DNA from 4 places in the Brevibacillus sp. genome. Region 3 is predicted to be linked to each of the others. Evidence: predicted binding sites of a transcription regulator. Region 3 holds the regulator's gene; each other region holds the start of a gene.
The links. The regulator LexA, encoded in region 3, represses DNA repair genes until DNA is damaged. The targets are predictions, from matches to a motif close to CGAACATATGTTCG.
Positions count from the first base shown of each region.

Region 1: a site for LexA is predicted at 1,881-1,894, ahead of DEP07_RS08405 (DNA polymerase IV). Genes of this name have one in related genera too.
Region 2: a site for LexA is predicted at 2,259-2,272, ahead of DEP07_RS17600 (carbohydrate kinase). Genes of this name have one in related genera too.
Region 4: a site for LexA is predicted at 1,848-1,861, ahead of uvrB (excinuclease ABC subunit UvrB). Genes of this name have one in related genera too.

Region 1 covers NZ_DOTK01000034.1:54,050-57,723, forward strand. Annotated here, with positions in the region: gene DEP07_RS08390 (GNAT family N-acetyltransferase) at 1-366, opposite strand, end outside; gene DEP07_RS08395 (VOC family protein) at 388-759, opposite strand; gene DEP07_RS08400 (AraC family transcriptional regulator) at 895-1,773, shown strand; gene DEP07_RS08405 (DNA polymerase IV) at 1,936-3,177, shown strand; gene DEP07_RS08410 (hypothetical protein) at 3,174-3,560, shown strand; gene DEP07_RS08415 (YolD-like family protein) at 3,557-3,674, shown strand, end outside.
Region 2 covers NZ_DOTK01000056.1:14,646-18,319, forward strand. Annotated here, with positions in the region: gene DEP07_RS17580 (pirin family protein) at 1-540, opposite strand, end outside; gene DEP07_RS17585 (DoxX family protein) at 594-980, opposite strand; gene DEP07_RS17590 (FMN-dependent NADH-azoreductase) at 1,057-1,683, opposite strand; gene DEP07_RS17595 (MarR family winged helix-turn-helix transcriptional regulator) at 1,809-2,243, opposite strand; gene DEP07_RS17600 (carbohydrate kinase) at 2,426-3,526, shown strand; gene DEP07_RS17605 (pseudouridine-5'-phosphate glycosidase) at 3,530-3,674, shown strand, end outside.
Region 3 covers NZ_DOTK01000026.1:129,186-132,859, reverse strand. Annotated here, with positions in the region: gene DEP07_RS06375 (DUF4269 domain-containing protein) at 119-688, opposite strand; gene DEP07_RS06370 (DUF456 domain-containing protein) at 815-1,300, shown strand; gene lexA (transcriptional repressor LexA) at 1,348-1,971, opposite strand; gene yneA (cell division suppressor protein YneA) at 2,284-2,619, shown strand; gene DEP07_RS06355 (DUF896 domain-containing protein) at 2,712-2,909, shown strand; gene crcB (fluoride efflux transporter CrcB) at 3,006-3,371, shown strand; gene DEP07_RS06345 (HelD family protein) at 3,409-3,674, shown strand, end outside.
Region 4 covers NZ_DOTK01000049.1:15,891-19,564, forward strand. Annotated here, with positions in the region: gene uvrB (excinuclease ABC subunit UvrB) at 1-1,770, opposite strand, end outside; gene DEP07_RS15330 (flagellar hook assembly protein FlgD) at 1,949-2,881, shown strand; gene DEP07_RS15335 (hypothetical protein) at 2,945-3,674, opposite strand, start outside.

The sequences.
Region 1 (3,674 bases), on a different contig from region 3:
GCGGGCGACGTCGTTTGTTTCCTTGACGTCCAGCCAAAGGCGGTGGGCTTTTCGTTCCTGAAAAGCCCATTGCTTGATTTGGCGCAAGATGCTGCGGCCGTAGCCTTGACCTTTGACTGCGATCGTAATGCGTTTCAGCTCAATTGAATCATGCGGATTGGCCAGCCCGGCGATGATGACGTAGCCTACGGGGTGGCCTGTTTCTGCTTTTTCAGCGATCATGTGCAAAACATCGGGATCATTGAGAGCTTCCCGATGCCGTTCTTCGCTCCAGACGACGAGAAAAGGGGCGTTTTCGGGTGCTTGCTCCACATCGCAAACGAACGGGAGGTCTGTTGGCACGGTAAGGCGCAGGCGGATCGTCACAGTCGGTTTCCCCTTTCTTTGTCAGCATTTGGCTGCCATCAGCAGATTGCCATCCGGGTCTTTGAACGTGAACCAGTGTCCGTGCTGGATCGGACCGACCAGCTCCACCCCCAACTCTTCCAGGTAACGATAGGAGGCTTCGATGTCCGTCGTGTTGAAGTGAAAGAGCGGAGCATCATCAGGGGTGCGTTTGGGAAAAATTTTGCTGTCCAGCACCAGGTTGGAGCCGTTGTTCATCGGGATGCAATAGAGGTGTCCAAACGAAATCTCGCCGTCATTCGGCAGTCCCAACAGCTGGCAGTACCAGTCGCGCGCACGCTCAATATCGCTGACGGCGATGAAAATGGCTCCGATCTCGGAGTGCAACGGAGAAGGAGAAGTGGTCATGGGCATGATTCGCTTCCTTTCGGTACGGTATGGGAATCGGGATGCTACATGTAGCGAAGCCACCCTGCATCATCGGGCACGAAATGTCGGATCGCTTCGCGGTATGTCTGTTACTCTTTGGTGGAGAGGGAGGTCATGTTGATGGATATGCTGCAAAAATGGAACGAAGCTCTGGACTACATCGAGGAAAATCTGGCTGGCGAGATTGATGTCAAGCAGGCCGCACGCGTGGCTTGCTGCTCGGAATACCACTTCAAAAGGATGTTCTCCTCTCTGGCTGGCATTCCGCTTTCCGAGTACATCCGGCGCAGGCGCATCACACTGGCTGCTTTCGAGCTGAAAGACGAGCGGGTGAGAGTCATTGATGTCGCCATCAAGTACGGGTACAGCTCGCCAGATTCGTTTGCCCGCGCCTTCGTGCACATGCACGGGGTAACGCCCACCGAAGCGAGAGCCAGCGGCCAGTCGCTGAAAGCTTATCCGCGCATGACCTTCCATCTGTCTATCAAAGGAGGCAGTGTCATGAACTATCGTATAGAAGAGAAAGCGGGATTTCGCATCGTTGGCTTGCAGAAACGGGTTCCGTTGATGTACAACGGGGTGAATCCCGAGATTGCTGCGATGTGGGCCTCGCTGGATGCTGAAAAAATCGAGCTGCTCAAATCTTTGTCCAATACCGAGCCTGTAGGATTGTTGAGCGCATCCACGAATTTTTCCGAAAAGCGGTTGAATCAGGGCGAGCACGGAGAGCTGGATCATTACATCGGCGTGGCCACGACAAAGGAATGTCCAGAGCACTTCGCGAAGCTCGAAGTGGCGGCCTCTACCTGGGCGGTATTTGAAGCCGTAGGACCTTTTCCCGATACGCTGCAAGACGTCTGGGGCCGCATTTATGCCGAGTGGTTTCTCTCTTCCGGCTACGAGCTGGCGGAAGGTCCCGAACTGCTGTGGAATGCCGACAAGGATACGACTTCGCCGACATTTCGCAGCGAGATTTGGATTCCTGTTGTCAAAAAATAACATCCTCGTATCAGATTCGCACACGCTTGCCGAAACACCTGCTGGCGTGTGCGTTTCTTTTGCAGAAATAATTACCAATGTTTTTTTCGGCGGGTCAGGTATAAAAACGAACATACGTTTGCTATAATAAGAACATAAGTTCTTGTTTAGGGGATGATGGTGATGCCCAATGCGAACAAACCGTGCGTCTTCTTGATCGACATGGAGAGCTTTTACGCCAGTATTGAAAAAGGGGCCAATCCGGCCTTGCGCAATCAGCCGATTGTGGTCGCAGGAGATCCGCAGCGGCGAAGCGGAGTAGTGCTGGCAGCCTGTCCGATTGCGAAGTCGTACGGCGTGATTACGGCAGAAGCACTGTGGCAGGCGCAGCAAAAATGCCGCAAGCTCGTAGTCGTGCGTCCGCGCATGGAGATGTACCTCCGGATTTCCATGCACATTACCGCGATATTCGAATCGTTTACCGACAAGGTGGAGCCGTATTCGGTTGATGAGCAGTTTCTCGATGTGACCGGGAGCCTTCACTTGTTCGGCGACCCGTTGCAGCTGGCAGCGCAGATTCAAAAACGGGTCTGGGCGGATACGGGCATCCGCTGCCGGGTAGGAATCGGGGAGAACAAGGTACTCGCGAAAATGGCCTGTGACAACTTCGCCAAAAAGCGGAAGGACGGCATCTTTTGGCTGAAACGCGAGGAGCTGGAAGAGACGCTCTGGAAGCTTCCGGTAGAGAAAATGTTCGGCGTAGGCTCGCGGATGAAGCGGCATTTTCATCGGATGGGCATTTACCAGATCGGTCAGCTCGCGAAGCTCTCGCCAGATGTGCTTACCCGCCACTGGGGAGTGAACGGCGAAGTGCTGTGGCGTACGGCGCATGGCCTCGACGACTCGCCTGTCTCCCTCGATGTGTACGGCACGCAAAAAGGGATCGGCCATCATATGACGCTGCCGCGCGATTATCATACGGCCAAAGACATCAAGGTCGTGCTGCTGGAGCTGTGCGAAGAAGTATGCAGGCGGGCCCGCAAAAAGGAGTTGATGGGTTCCGTCGTGTCGGTTGGCTGTCGCGGGGCGAACTTGTCGGCAGGAGAAGGCTTTGTCCGACAGATGAAGCTGGCAGAAGCGACGAATGATGCCATGGAGCTGTACGAGGCAGCCTGCCGGTTGTTTGATCGCCATTGGCAGCAGACGCCTGTGCGCAGTATCGGGATCAACCTGGAGCAGCTGATTTCCGATCATGCCGTGCAGCTAAATTTGTTCACAGACAACCACAAACGCCGTTCGCTCGCCCGGACGATCGACGAGATTCGGACACGGTTTGGCCCAGATGCGATTTTGCGGGCAGCCTCTGTCACGGAGGCTGGTCAGGCGAAAGAACGCGCGCGCAAGATCGGGGGGCACTACAAGTGACGACTCCGCTGGCAACAGAAGAAGAGTACGAGCTTGTCCGGCAGTACATTTTGTTCGGCATTTTGTTTCAGGCTGTCATGGTCGATTGGAGCCGACTTCAGCTTGTGCCGTTAAAGCTCTCTTACCAGGCCATGATCGATGGGGCTTTTCAGGAGCTGTCGCGCTGGGCTGAGCGGCAGCAGCAGCAAATGCGCCGCCTTTTGCAGCAGCGCGACTGCACAGTAGTCCGCGCCAGGCGCGAGGGGCACGTGTACATGGTGCACTACCAGCAGCGCGGATATGTACGGGAAGCCCGGTACACCATTGAAATTTTGCAGGCAGAGTGTCAGGAGCTGATCGATTGGTGGATGCGAAATCAGCAGCGAGGAGAGAAGAGAGCATGAGAGAAAAGCGCGTATCCAAAAAAGAGAATGTGTTTGTAGCCAGCCGATTTGTCCTCCCGGAACATCGGGAAATGTATTTGCGCGCCAAGGAAGAGGAGCAGAAGTACGTGCCGC
Region 2 (3,674 bases), on a different contig from region 3:
CGAAAAAGCTTTGCCTGCCGGAATGGCAATGTCTTTCATTGAAGAGTCGGTCACGAGCGAAATGGGAGCTTGAGAACCAATGATGTTTTTTACCGATACGCCATCCGTCGTTTCGCTTGGAAACTCTTCGTGATCATACTGATTGTAAGTCGGCGGAGTCTTTGTGGTTTTTGCCAGGTGCGGCTCAAACCAGATTTGGAACATTTCCGTATCTTTGCCCAATTCTTCGGCGTGGTAAGCTCCTGATCCTGTTTGCATGATCTGAGCGCCGCCTGTTGTCACTTGCTGCAAATTGCCCAGCGTATCCCGATGACCCACTGTGCCTTTCAAGACATAGGACAAAATTTCAAAGCCGGAATGCGGGTGAAGAGGAATTTCAAACGTTTGCAGTGATTTTGCCCATGCCCAGTAAAAAAGCGGGCCAACCCGTTTTACGACGGAACCTTCGTGGGGGAAGCCAATCGGTTTGTTTTCTACGATTTCACCGTCGCCAAAGTGTCCTTTTGCTTGTTCATTCTGTGTATAGACGCGGATTTCCATCTGTTGTGTCCTCCCTTGGTGGAATGCTGGCTTACGGGCTTAGCGAGTGTTGCTTAAAACAAAACGTATGCTCCTGGACCGATCAAAGCGACACCGATAGCGACAGCGATCAAAGTCAGGTTGTACTCGTAGCCGTTTTGCGTTACCCAATATCCATTTTGACCGTGAACCTTCACAATCGCAACCAACATTGTGAAGACAATGAGGAGAGCGCCGACCCATGTACCGACACCTGCTGCAAACAGCAAGCCGCCGACCAGTTCAGCCAATCCGGCAAGCAGAGCCATGGCAACGCCAGGTTTGACTCCGATGGACTCCAGCCAGCCGCCTGTGCCTTTCAAACCGTAGCCGCCAAACCAGCCAAACAGCTTTTGCGCACCGTGACCTGCAAACGACAACCCAATCACCAAGCGAATAATCAACAATCCAAGATCCATCATTTTTCATCTCTCCTTAATTATTTTAAATTATAGTATTTCAAATTTGAGATATTAGGACAAGAAAGGCTGGCGGGCCTTAGAAGGATTCCGCCAGTTTTGCTGCTTTTTCGATGCCTGCTGCTACGATTGCTTCTGCTTTGTCCGGGAATTGGTTGTGACCTTCTACGATCACTTCTGTCACATTGCTGATGCCCCAGAAGCCAAGCACCGTGCGAACGTAGCGGTTAGCCAGTTCGATTTCAGCCATTGGGCCTTCGGAGTATACGCCGCCGCGTGCGCTCAGGAGAGCTACTTTTTTGTCGCCCATCAGTCCAACAGGGCCTTCCGCTGTATATTTGAACGTTTTGCCTGCTTGCGACAGGTAATCAACGTAGGTGTGCAGAACAGCAGGAACGGTGAAGTTCCACATAGGGAATGCGATAACTACTTTTTCTGCATCAGTGAATTGGTTCAAATATTTGCTCACCAGTTCAGCGCCTTTTTGTTCTTCAGCAGTCAGCTCCATGCCGCGTCCAGCTTTGAACATGGCAGTGAGCAGGTCGTTTCCGTAGTAAGGAAGGTTTTCTGCGAACAGGTCCAGCTCGGCGATCTCGTCGTTTGGATGCGTTTCTTTATAAGATTTTACGAAAGCCTCGTACAGCTTTACGCTTACTGCCTGCTCAACTGGGCGATCATTTGCTTTAATGAAAAGTACTTTGCTCATGAGAAAAATATTCCCCTTTCTTTTTGTAAGCAGATAACTTTTAATGTGTAAATCTTGATTTTAAGATTATTACGTGTTGAAGGTTTTGTCAACACCTTTTTTACCCTCGGTGGGTGCTGCCCAGTCTAATAATTCTCCTGAGCAGCACGTCCCAACTTTTTTAACAAAGCAATCGCTTGCTGTTGTTCTTCCGGGGTAAGTCCCGCGACCGCTTTTTCAATCGCCTCTTGATGAGAAGGAAAAATGTCTGCCAGAAACGCATGGCCTTTTTCCGTCAGCTCGGCGTAAATGACCCGGCGGTCGGCCGAACAGGGTTTGCGAATCAACAGTTGCTTCTTTTCTAGCTTGTCCACAACGTAGGTGATATTTCCACTGGAGATCAGGATCTTTTCGCCAATTTGCTGCAATGGCTGCGGGCCCTTATGATAGAGAACTTCCAGGACGCCAAACTCGGTAGGATTCAGCCCGTGCAGGCGGATGTGCCGATTGGAGTGGGCAGTGACCCAGTTATATGATCTCGATAATACGACAAAAAGATCGAGGGAATCATTGCGATCCATGAAAAACCCTCCTTTCCAACGAATTTTCGATATCTTGAATTTAAGATAACTTTACATGAAGTCGCATCCGTTTGTCAAATAGAGGGGGGATAAAATCATCCTTTGCAAAACAAATGTTTTTATGATAGACTTTTGTTTGTAAACAAAGCTGTGAATGCTAATCAGAAGAAAGGAGGATGACCGTGGAGAAAGATATGTTGATCCTTCATCACATCCGGCAAAATCCGTTCATTTCCCAGCAAGAGCTGGCTGACTTGATCGGGATTTCGCGGTCGGCTGTAGCGGGGTATATCGCTCAGTTGACCAAGCGCGGCGAGATTAAAGGCAGAGCGTACGTATTGCGGGACGAAGGCATGATCGCTTGCATCGGTGGAGCGAACCTCGACCGAAAAGCGCGTGGAAAGCAAGCCGTGCGTCTGCATTCCTCCAATCCGGTTACGATCATGGAATCGTGTGGCGGGGTTGCCCGCAATATCGCGGAGAATCTTGGACGACTGGGATGCAATACATCCTTGTTCACCAGCATCGGTGAAGATAAGGAAGGCGAGTGGATCGTGCAGGAGACGAAAAAGCACGGAGTAGATATCAGCCAGGTGTGGCGCTTGCCTACGCAGCGCACAGGCACGTATACCGCATTGCTCGATATCGATGGGGAAATGGTCGTTTCTTTGGCGAACATGGATATTTACGACGCGCTCACACCGGAGATGTTTGCCGAGAAATGGTCGCACATTGCAGCAGCCCACGCGATTTTTATCGATACGAACATACCGGAGGATTGCTTGGCCTACATCATTAGCCGTTGCCGGGAGGAAAACATCCGACTCTTTGTTGACCCGGTCTCTTCTGCAAAAGCGAAAAAGCTCCCACAGCAATTGGACGGAGTCGAAGCGATCCTGCCCAATCGGGAGGAAGCGGAGCTGCTTTCCGGCATGACGATCAACTCTATCGAGGATTGCGCCGAAGCGTGCAAGAAAATCAGGGAGAGAGGCGTCAAGCACGTCATCGTCACCATGGGCGAAGCAGGAATTTTTTATCAGTCGGAGGACGTATCGGAGCAGATGGCGCCGTATCCGACTGAGGTAGTTGATGTAACAGGGGCAGGCGATGCGTTTGCGTCCGGCCTGTTGTACGGCATCGTGAACGGGGAGTCGTTCCAGGCTGCTTGCCGTCTCGGTTTGGCAGCATCCGCTCTGACTTTGCAGACAGAGCAGTCCGTTTCTCCCTTGCTCAAAGCGGAACAACTGCAATTGACCGTTGGACAATACGAAAAGGAGCGATAAAAGATGAAACAATACCTGACCTTTACTGAGGAAGTACGCCACGCGCTGGAGAACAACTTGCCAGTAGTTGCCCTGGAGACTACGATTATCTCCCACGGGATGCCATACCCGCAAAACATCGAAATGGCAAAAGAAGTAGAGCAAATCA
Region 3 (3,674 bases):
TGTGCAGTACGCAAACTCTGCGCAGTTCCTTCCATTATAGATCATCTTGCAGCGATTTTCATGCGCAGATGTTTGCGAGCGCTTTGCCAAGTTACTCAAAAAACACGATCTTTGCGGCTTATCGGCCGACGATCAGGTCAAGCAACTGATCATCTGTCCATGGCTCCAGCGCAAGCAACGCTTGGTACGGGTCAGCTCCCGGGATGTGAAAGTAGGAGGCAAAAGCTGGCTCTGTCTTCAAGCCGTTTTGCTTGAGCTGGCGGATGTGCTGCCGCGCTTTCGGTCCTGCCAGTTGCAGCAAGCGATGTTCGATGATCATGTGCCGATACGCGTTTTGTTGTTCGACGGGGCGCGGTTGGGCAAAAAGCTCGAACCAGAAGCCGTGGGCAAAAAAGGAGACAAGACATGTGGGCACAGCTTGTACCGGCATGCGGGCTTCCTGGTATTCTTCGCAGTCTGCGTAAAAGCTGCGGGCGATCTCGGCGAACAGCTCAAGATCGTAGCATTCGCAGACGATGTCCAAATCGCTGTCGCCAATATCGATGTCGAGCGGAATCGTTCCGGCGAGCACCGGATCAAAAGCTTGCAGGCGTTGCAATACCGCGCTTTGTTCGATGGCTCGTGCGGCTGCTTGCTGTTTTGCTGTACCGTTTCGCAAATAGGTGAGATCACGCCAGTTTCTCGTCATAGAAAACTCCTGTTTCGTTCGGTATTTGCAGATGTTTGTCGCAACAAGTATGATAGATTCGCGAAAACAAGTGTGCAACAAAAATCGCTTTTGCTCGTATTACCTATGTGAGGGGAGTGCATGCAGATGGATATTTTACTCTGGATCGTTGTTTTGGTGCTATTCGCGCTCAGTATTGCAGGTATATTTTTGCCTGTGTTACCCGATACGATTTTGCTGTGGGCAGGCTTTTTGCTCTACCACTTTTTCATAGCAGATCCGGGAGCGGGGTTGCCAGCGTCCTTCTGGTGGGGAATGGTGGTATTCAGTATTTTGCTGTACGGCGCTGACTTGTTGACCAACATGTATTTCGTGAAAAAATACGGCGGCTCCAAATGGTCGTCGGTGGCGGCTGCCGCAGGGATTTTTCTCGGGATTTTCGTGTTCCCGCCATTTGGGATGATCATTTTGCCGTTTGTCTTCGTCGTGCTGGTGGAGCTGTTGGTGCAGAACCAGCCTTTCGAGCGGGCGGTCAAAGCGGGCTTTGGCTCCCTGATCGGCTTTTTGGGAAGCGCAGTAGTCAAAGTAGTGTTGCAGGTGACCATGATTATCTGGTTTTTCCTCGCCAGATAGAGAGAAAAAAGGACAGCGATGGCTGTCCTTTTTTGTATGTCGCGAAATTAGTGAATGAGGCGGTAGACGCCGATGACTTTGCCGAGAATGGAAACGGCGTCCAAAATGATCGGTTCCATCGTGGCGTTCTCAGGCTGGAGACGGAAGTGGTTTTTTTCTTTGAAAAAGCGCTTGACGGTTGCTTCGTCTTCTTCGGTCATGGCGACAACGATATCTCCGTTGTTTGCTACATGCTGCTGGCGCACGATGACGTAGTCTCCGTCGAGGATTCCGGCGTCGATCATACTGTTTCCGGACACGCGCAGCATGTACACCTTGTCTGAAGTCACGATATTTTCTGGAAGCGGGAAGTATTCCTCTACGTCCTCAATCGCCGTGATCGGTTGCCCGGCGGTTACTTTCCCGATGACAGGAACGCGGACAACGGAGTCTTCGAAGTTGTCCTGGAAGCGATCTTCTTCAGACAACAGCTCGATCGCGCGCGGTTTGGTCGGGTCGCGGCGAATCAGGCCTTTCTTTTCCAGGCGGGCCAAGTGGCCGTGTACGGTAGAGCTGGAAGCCAGTCCGACAGCTTCGCCGATTTCGCGCACAGATGGAGGATAACCTTTGTCGCGAACTTCCTTCCGAATGAATTCGATGATGGCTTGTTGTCTGCTAGATAATTTTGACATAAAAAGACACCCCTGATTTCTCGAACATATTTTCCTATATTATACCATGGGAGCTTGCGTTCGACAAACATAAGTTCGATAAAAAGGCGAACAGGAATTTTTGCCCGAAAGAACGTTTCTTGTCGAATGGTTGGTGCGAGCCAGAAGCATGGCTGTTCGCGGATTGTCCCATACCAAAAGGGGAATTGGCCATCTTGCCGTCACCTGCGTGAATTTTGCAAAGGGGCAGGTTTTCGTATTGACATGAACATATGTTCTCATTTATGATTAGGGTACGAACTTATAGAACGTATGTTTGCAGGAGGTTATCCCATGAATGTCATGTCTATTCCTAACCGTTTTGAAAAAGAATCGTCCCGTCGCGTCCGTTTTGGTATTACCAGAGGCCAAGCCCTGTTGTTCCTGATTACGTTTTCTCTCTTTTTTTACTTGTTGACCGAACTGGTGTTTGCTTCTTCGCACGCTGAGCCGCTAAAAGGAACAGAAGTGACGGTTCGCGACGGTGACAGCTTGTGGACCATTGCAGTCCGCCATCAAACGGAGACGGTCGATGTACGCGATCTGATCCAGGATATTAAAGAGGCGAACGATCTGCAGAGCAATCTGATTTATCCGGGACAGACCTTGCTCATTCCCGATCCGAAATGATAGAAAGCACTTGCCGGTTCGTCTCCATCTTGCGAGTTCGCCCTGATGTGATATAATTAAACGGCATTACTACTGGGTGGGAGGAACCGTACGTGGTATCTGACGCGGAAATCAAACGAATCAACGAACTGGTCAAAAAATCGCGCGAGGTTGGTTTGACCGATGAGGAAAAGCAAGAGCAGCAAGCTCTGCGACAAAAGTACATTGATGCGGTCAAGGCATCGCTGAAAGCGAATCTCGATTCCATCCGTTATGTGGAAGATCTTGAAGAGAATCGTCCCAAACATTAAGCTCACTTGTATTGATAAGGCAGACATCCTTGCTTGACGCTCGGGTGTCTTTTTGTTCCTTATGACTATCAGGTATTCGACAGAGGAGGAAAACAGATGGCGTGGGTGGCTGTAGCGGTAGGCGGTGCTGTCGGTTCATTGTTTCGCTATTGGTTGTCTTTGGCGGCGAATCAGCCGGGGTGGCCAATCGGCACCTGGTTAGCCAACATCATCGGCTCATTTTTGATCGGCGTGTTGTTTGTGATCGGCAAAGAGCGGGGAGGCATTTCTCCCGAAGTGTATATTTTGTTTACCACAGGGGTTATGGGTGGCTTCACGACGTTTTCCACCTTTTCTCTGGAGGTTGTTTCTTTTTGGGGCGACGGGCAATGGCTGCGCGGGACGCTGTATGCACTCGCGAGTATCGTGGTCGGGCTGTCCTCATGCGCCGTAGGGATTTGGCTTGCCCGGCAAATGCAATAATAAAAAATAATGGATAAAGCTGAGAGGGGGGATGGGTGTGAGTACCCAGCACCGCGATTACGAAGCAGAACAAAACAAGCTGAAAGAGACGATTGCGCTCATTGACGACGAGATTGTTCAACTGCGTGAGGAAATTAACGAAGCAACCGATGACTATGTGAAACAGGTCGTGAACTACAACAAGGCCAAAGATTTGCGGTATCTGGAAGATCACGGGCGAGACAAACCGTATTTCGGACGTGTGGATTTTCTCAAAGACGAGATTTACGAGCTGGATCAGGTGTATATCGGAAAACGCGGAAT
Region 4 (3,674 bases), on a different contig from region 3:
GGCCTTTTTCACCGTCTGCGGCGTAATTCCGTGCTTCTCGTTGTAAGCGATCTGAATAGCTCGCCTGCGTTCTGTCTCGCGAATCGCGGAGTTCATCGAATCTGTCATTTTGTCGGCGTACATGATGACGCGCCCCTCAGCGTTACGGGCTGCCCGGCCGATCGTCTGAATCAGCGAACGCTCGTTGCGCAGGAAGCCTTCTTTATCGGCATCCAAAATCGCCACAAGCGATACTTCCGGCAAGTCCAAGCCTTCCCGCAGCAGGTTGATCCCGATCAGCACGTCAAATTCGCCCAAACGCAAGGAACGCAAAATTTGCATCCGTTCGATCGTCTTGATGTCGGAGTGCAGATAGCGTACCTTGATCCCGATTTCCTTGAGGTAGTCCGTCAAGTCCTCGGACATTTTTTTCGTCAGAGTCGTGACCAGTACGCGCTCGTTTTTGGCAATCGTCGCCTGGATTTCCCCGATGAGATCGTCAATCTGTCCTTTGATCGGGCGAACCGAGATCGTCGGATCGATCAGCCCTGTTGGACGGATGACTTGCTGCACCACTTCCGGGCAATGCTCCAGCTCGTACGGGCCGGGCGTTGCAGAAATGTAGATAGCCTGGTTGACCTTTTCCTCAAACTCCTGGAATTGCAGCGGTCGGTTGTCCTTCGCAGACGGCAGGCGGAATCCGTGCTCAACCAGGACGTTTTTGCGCGCCTGGTCGCCGTTGTACATCCCCCGCACTTGCGGCAAAGTCATGTGCGACTCGTCGATCAGCAAAAGGTAGTCCTCTGGAAAGTAGTCCATCAAAGTGTACGGAGCGTGCCCTGCTGGCAGCCCTGTCAAATGTCGCGAGTAGTTTTCAATCCCGGAGCAAAAGCCCATCTCCAGCATCATTTCGACATCGTAGCGCGTGCGCTGTTCCAGTCGCTGCGCTTCCAGCAGCTTTCCCGCCGCTTTAAGCTCGGCCAATCGCTCTTCCAGCTCCACTTCGATGCTTTGAACGGCCAGCTTCATTTTTTCTTCGCGGGTGACATAGTGAGAAGCAGGGAAAATGGCTACGTGGTCGCGCTGTCCCAAAATCTCTCCGGTCAACACATCGATAGAGGTAATCCGCTCAATTTCGTCCCCGAAAAACTCCACACGAATAGCCTGTTCGCTCTGCGACGCGGGAAAAATCTCCACGACGTCTCCACGAACCCGGAAGGTCCCGCGTGTGAAGTTGATATCATTGCGCGTGTACTGAATGTCGACCAGGCGATGCAAAATCTCGTCTCGGCCTTTTTCCATCCCCACTCGCAGCGACAGCAACAGTTCCTTGTACTCTTCAGGCGAACCCAAACCGTAAATACAAGAGACAGAAGCGACAATGATGACGTCCCTCCGCTCAAACAACGCACTGGTCGCCGAGTGACGCAGCTTGTCGATCTCGTCGTTGATGCTGGAGTCTTTTTCAATAAATGTATCCGATTGGGGAATGTATGCTTCTGGCTGATAGTAGTCGTAGTAGCTGACGAAGTATTCCACCGCGTTATTCGGGAAAAACTCCTTGAACTCTGCGCAAAGCTGGGCAGCCAGTGTCTTGTTGTGCGCCATCACCAGCGTCGGCTTGTTCACCTGGGCAATTACTTGGGCAGCCGTAAACGTCTTTCCCGTACCTGTTGCACCGAGCAGTGTCTGGTGCCGCTTGCCTGCCTGGATGCCTGCCACCAGTTCGGCGATAGCGGTCGGCTGGTCACCGGACGGTTGATACTCCGATACCAATTCAAAACGCTCCATTCCCTCGTTCATCTCCTCGTTGCAAGACTGTTCTATTTCCATTATAACACAATTTAAGCTCTGATAAGCCAGAAATTCGAACAAATGTTTGTCTTCATCCTTCGACAGATTATACCGATAATAAGTAGTAGTGCACAAGTATGTACGGTTAGACTCGCCACCTTCAGGGAGGATCGACATGTCAGATATCGGAACCACCGTTAAAAATAATCCTTATATACAGCCACACATGAGCTACCAGGGCAAAAAAGAGTTCTCGGCAGAGCTGGATAACAATGCGTTCATGAAGCTTTTGCTGGAACAGTTGAAGCACCAGGACCCTACATCCCCGATGGATAACTCGCAGTTCATTCAGCAAACGAGCATGATGACCATGGTGGAGCAAATGAAAAAGATGTCCACTTTGATGGAACAATCCAACAACAGCATGCTGACGCTGGAAAAATACGAAGCGCTGACGGGTCGCACCGCAACCTACTCCCTCACGACCAAAGACGAAGTGACGGGAGAAACTGCGACTCAAACAAAAGAAGGCGTGCTGGAAGCCGTCTACATGGACAAGGGCAAAATATACTTCCGCATTACCGGAGAGACTAACCCGATTCCGCTTGCAGACATCAAAGGACTGGAGTCGCAAGGCATGACGGGGAATGCGCTGGACAGCAGCCTCAAGTTCATGAATATGATCGGCAAAGACGTTTCGTACAAAACGACCAAAGAAATAGACAAAGACGGAAACCCGGCTACTACGGACGACATCACGAAAGTCGACGAAATCGCCAACGCCGTCATCACCGGATTCACAACAAAAGACGGAATCACTCAGTTCTCGCTGAACAACGGTCAGACGGTCAAGCTCGATCAGGTCGTCGGCATGAGCGTGAAGCCGGAAAACAATGCCATGAGCAACTCGTTGCAATATGCGCAAATGATCGGTTTCAACGTCACTTACACAGAAAGCCAAACCAACACGGACGGTTCAAGCTCAAACAACAGCCTGAATGGCGTCATCAAGGCTGTCAGCATGAAAAACGGCATCGTAGAGTTCGTCTTGGCTGATGACAAAAAAATTGCGCTGAATCAAATCACCGGATTTGAAGCGAGCGCCTAGTCTAGTTACACACAAAAGCCGCCTCTTCTGTAACGCAGAAAGAAGGCGGCTTCTTATTTTTGCTTATTCTTTGATAATGGTCTGCCCCGTCAAAGCATCAACATACACCGTCGTGTCAATCTTGGCATTTGCTCCGCAGAAGCAGTGCGAGCGAGTTTGCCGGAAAGACAGGTCGTAGCCCAGTTTAAAGGTAATCGCATTCGTCTGCGCATCCCGCTGGTGAATGTAGTTCAGTTCAAGCGGCAATACGCCGAGCAACCGATCCATGGCAGCCTGCTCCTTGATCGCCTTGGAGCTTGCAGGGTACACCACGTTTTCCGGACGGTTTATGCTGACTTCTTCGATTTTGCCCGTCCATGAATTTACTTTGACCGTATACATGCCAGCTTCTTCACTCTGTCCGATTCGGTAGACCGGGACATTTCCCAGCAGTGGATCAAGAGCCAGCGAGGTGTACTTCTCGTCGCCGATATCCGTCACTCGCAGCTGGTTGCTGCCGGAAAGAACAAGCCGCTTCAACAGCATTTCCACTGTTTTGCGATCGCGGTTTTTGTCGGTTTTGGCAGCAGCCCCTGGTTCATTCGCCTGTCTGTAAATAAACTGCTGCATCTGTCCCGTCTTGGCATCTGTTACGAGCATGATGTGCTGCCCCTCAGCCTTACTGACGCCCTCTGGGAACTGGCCGATTTGGTATTTCTTGTCCTGGTCAGTTGCGTCCTTTTGGAAGTGGCCCCAGATAAAATAGCGCACAGCCTCACCGTTGTCGTGTTTCTCCTCCAAAATGGTCATCGGC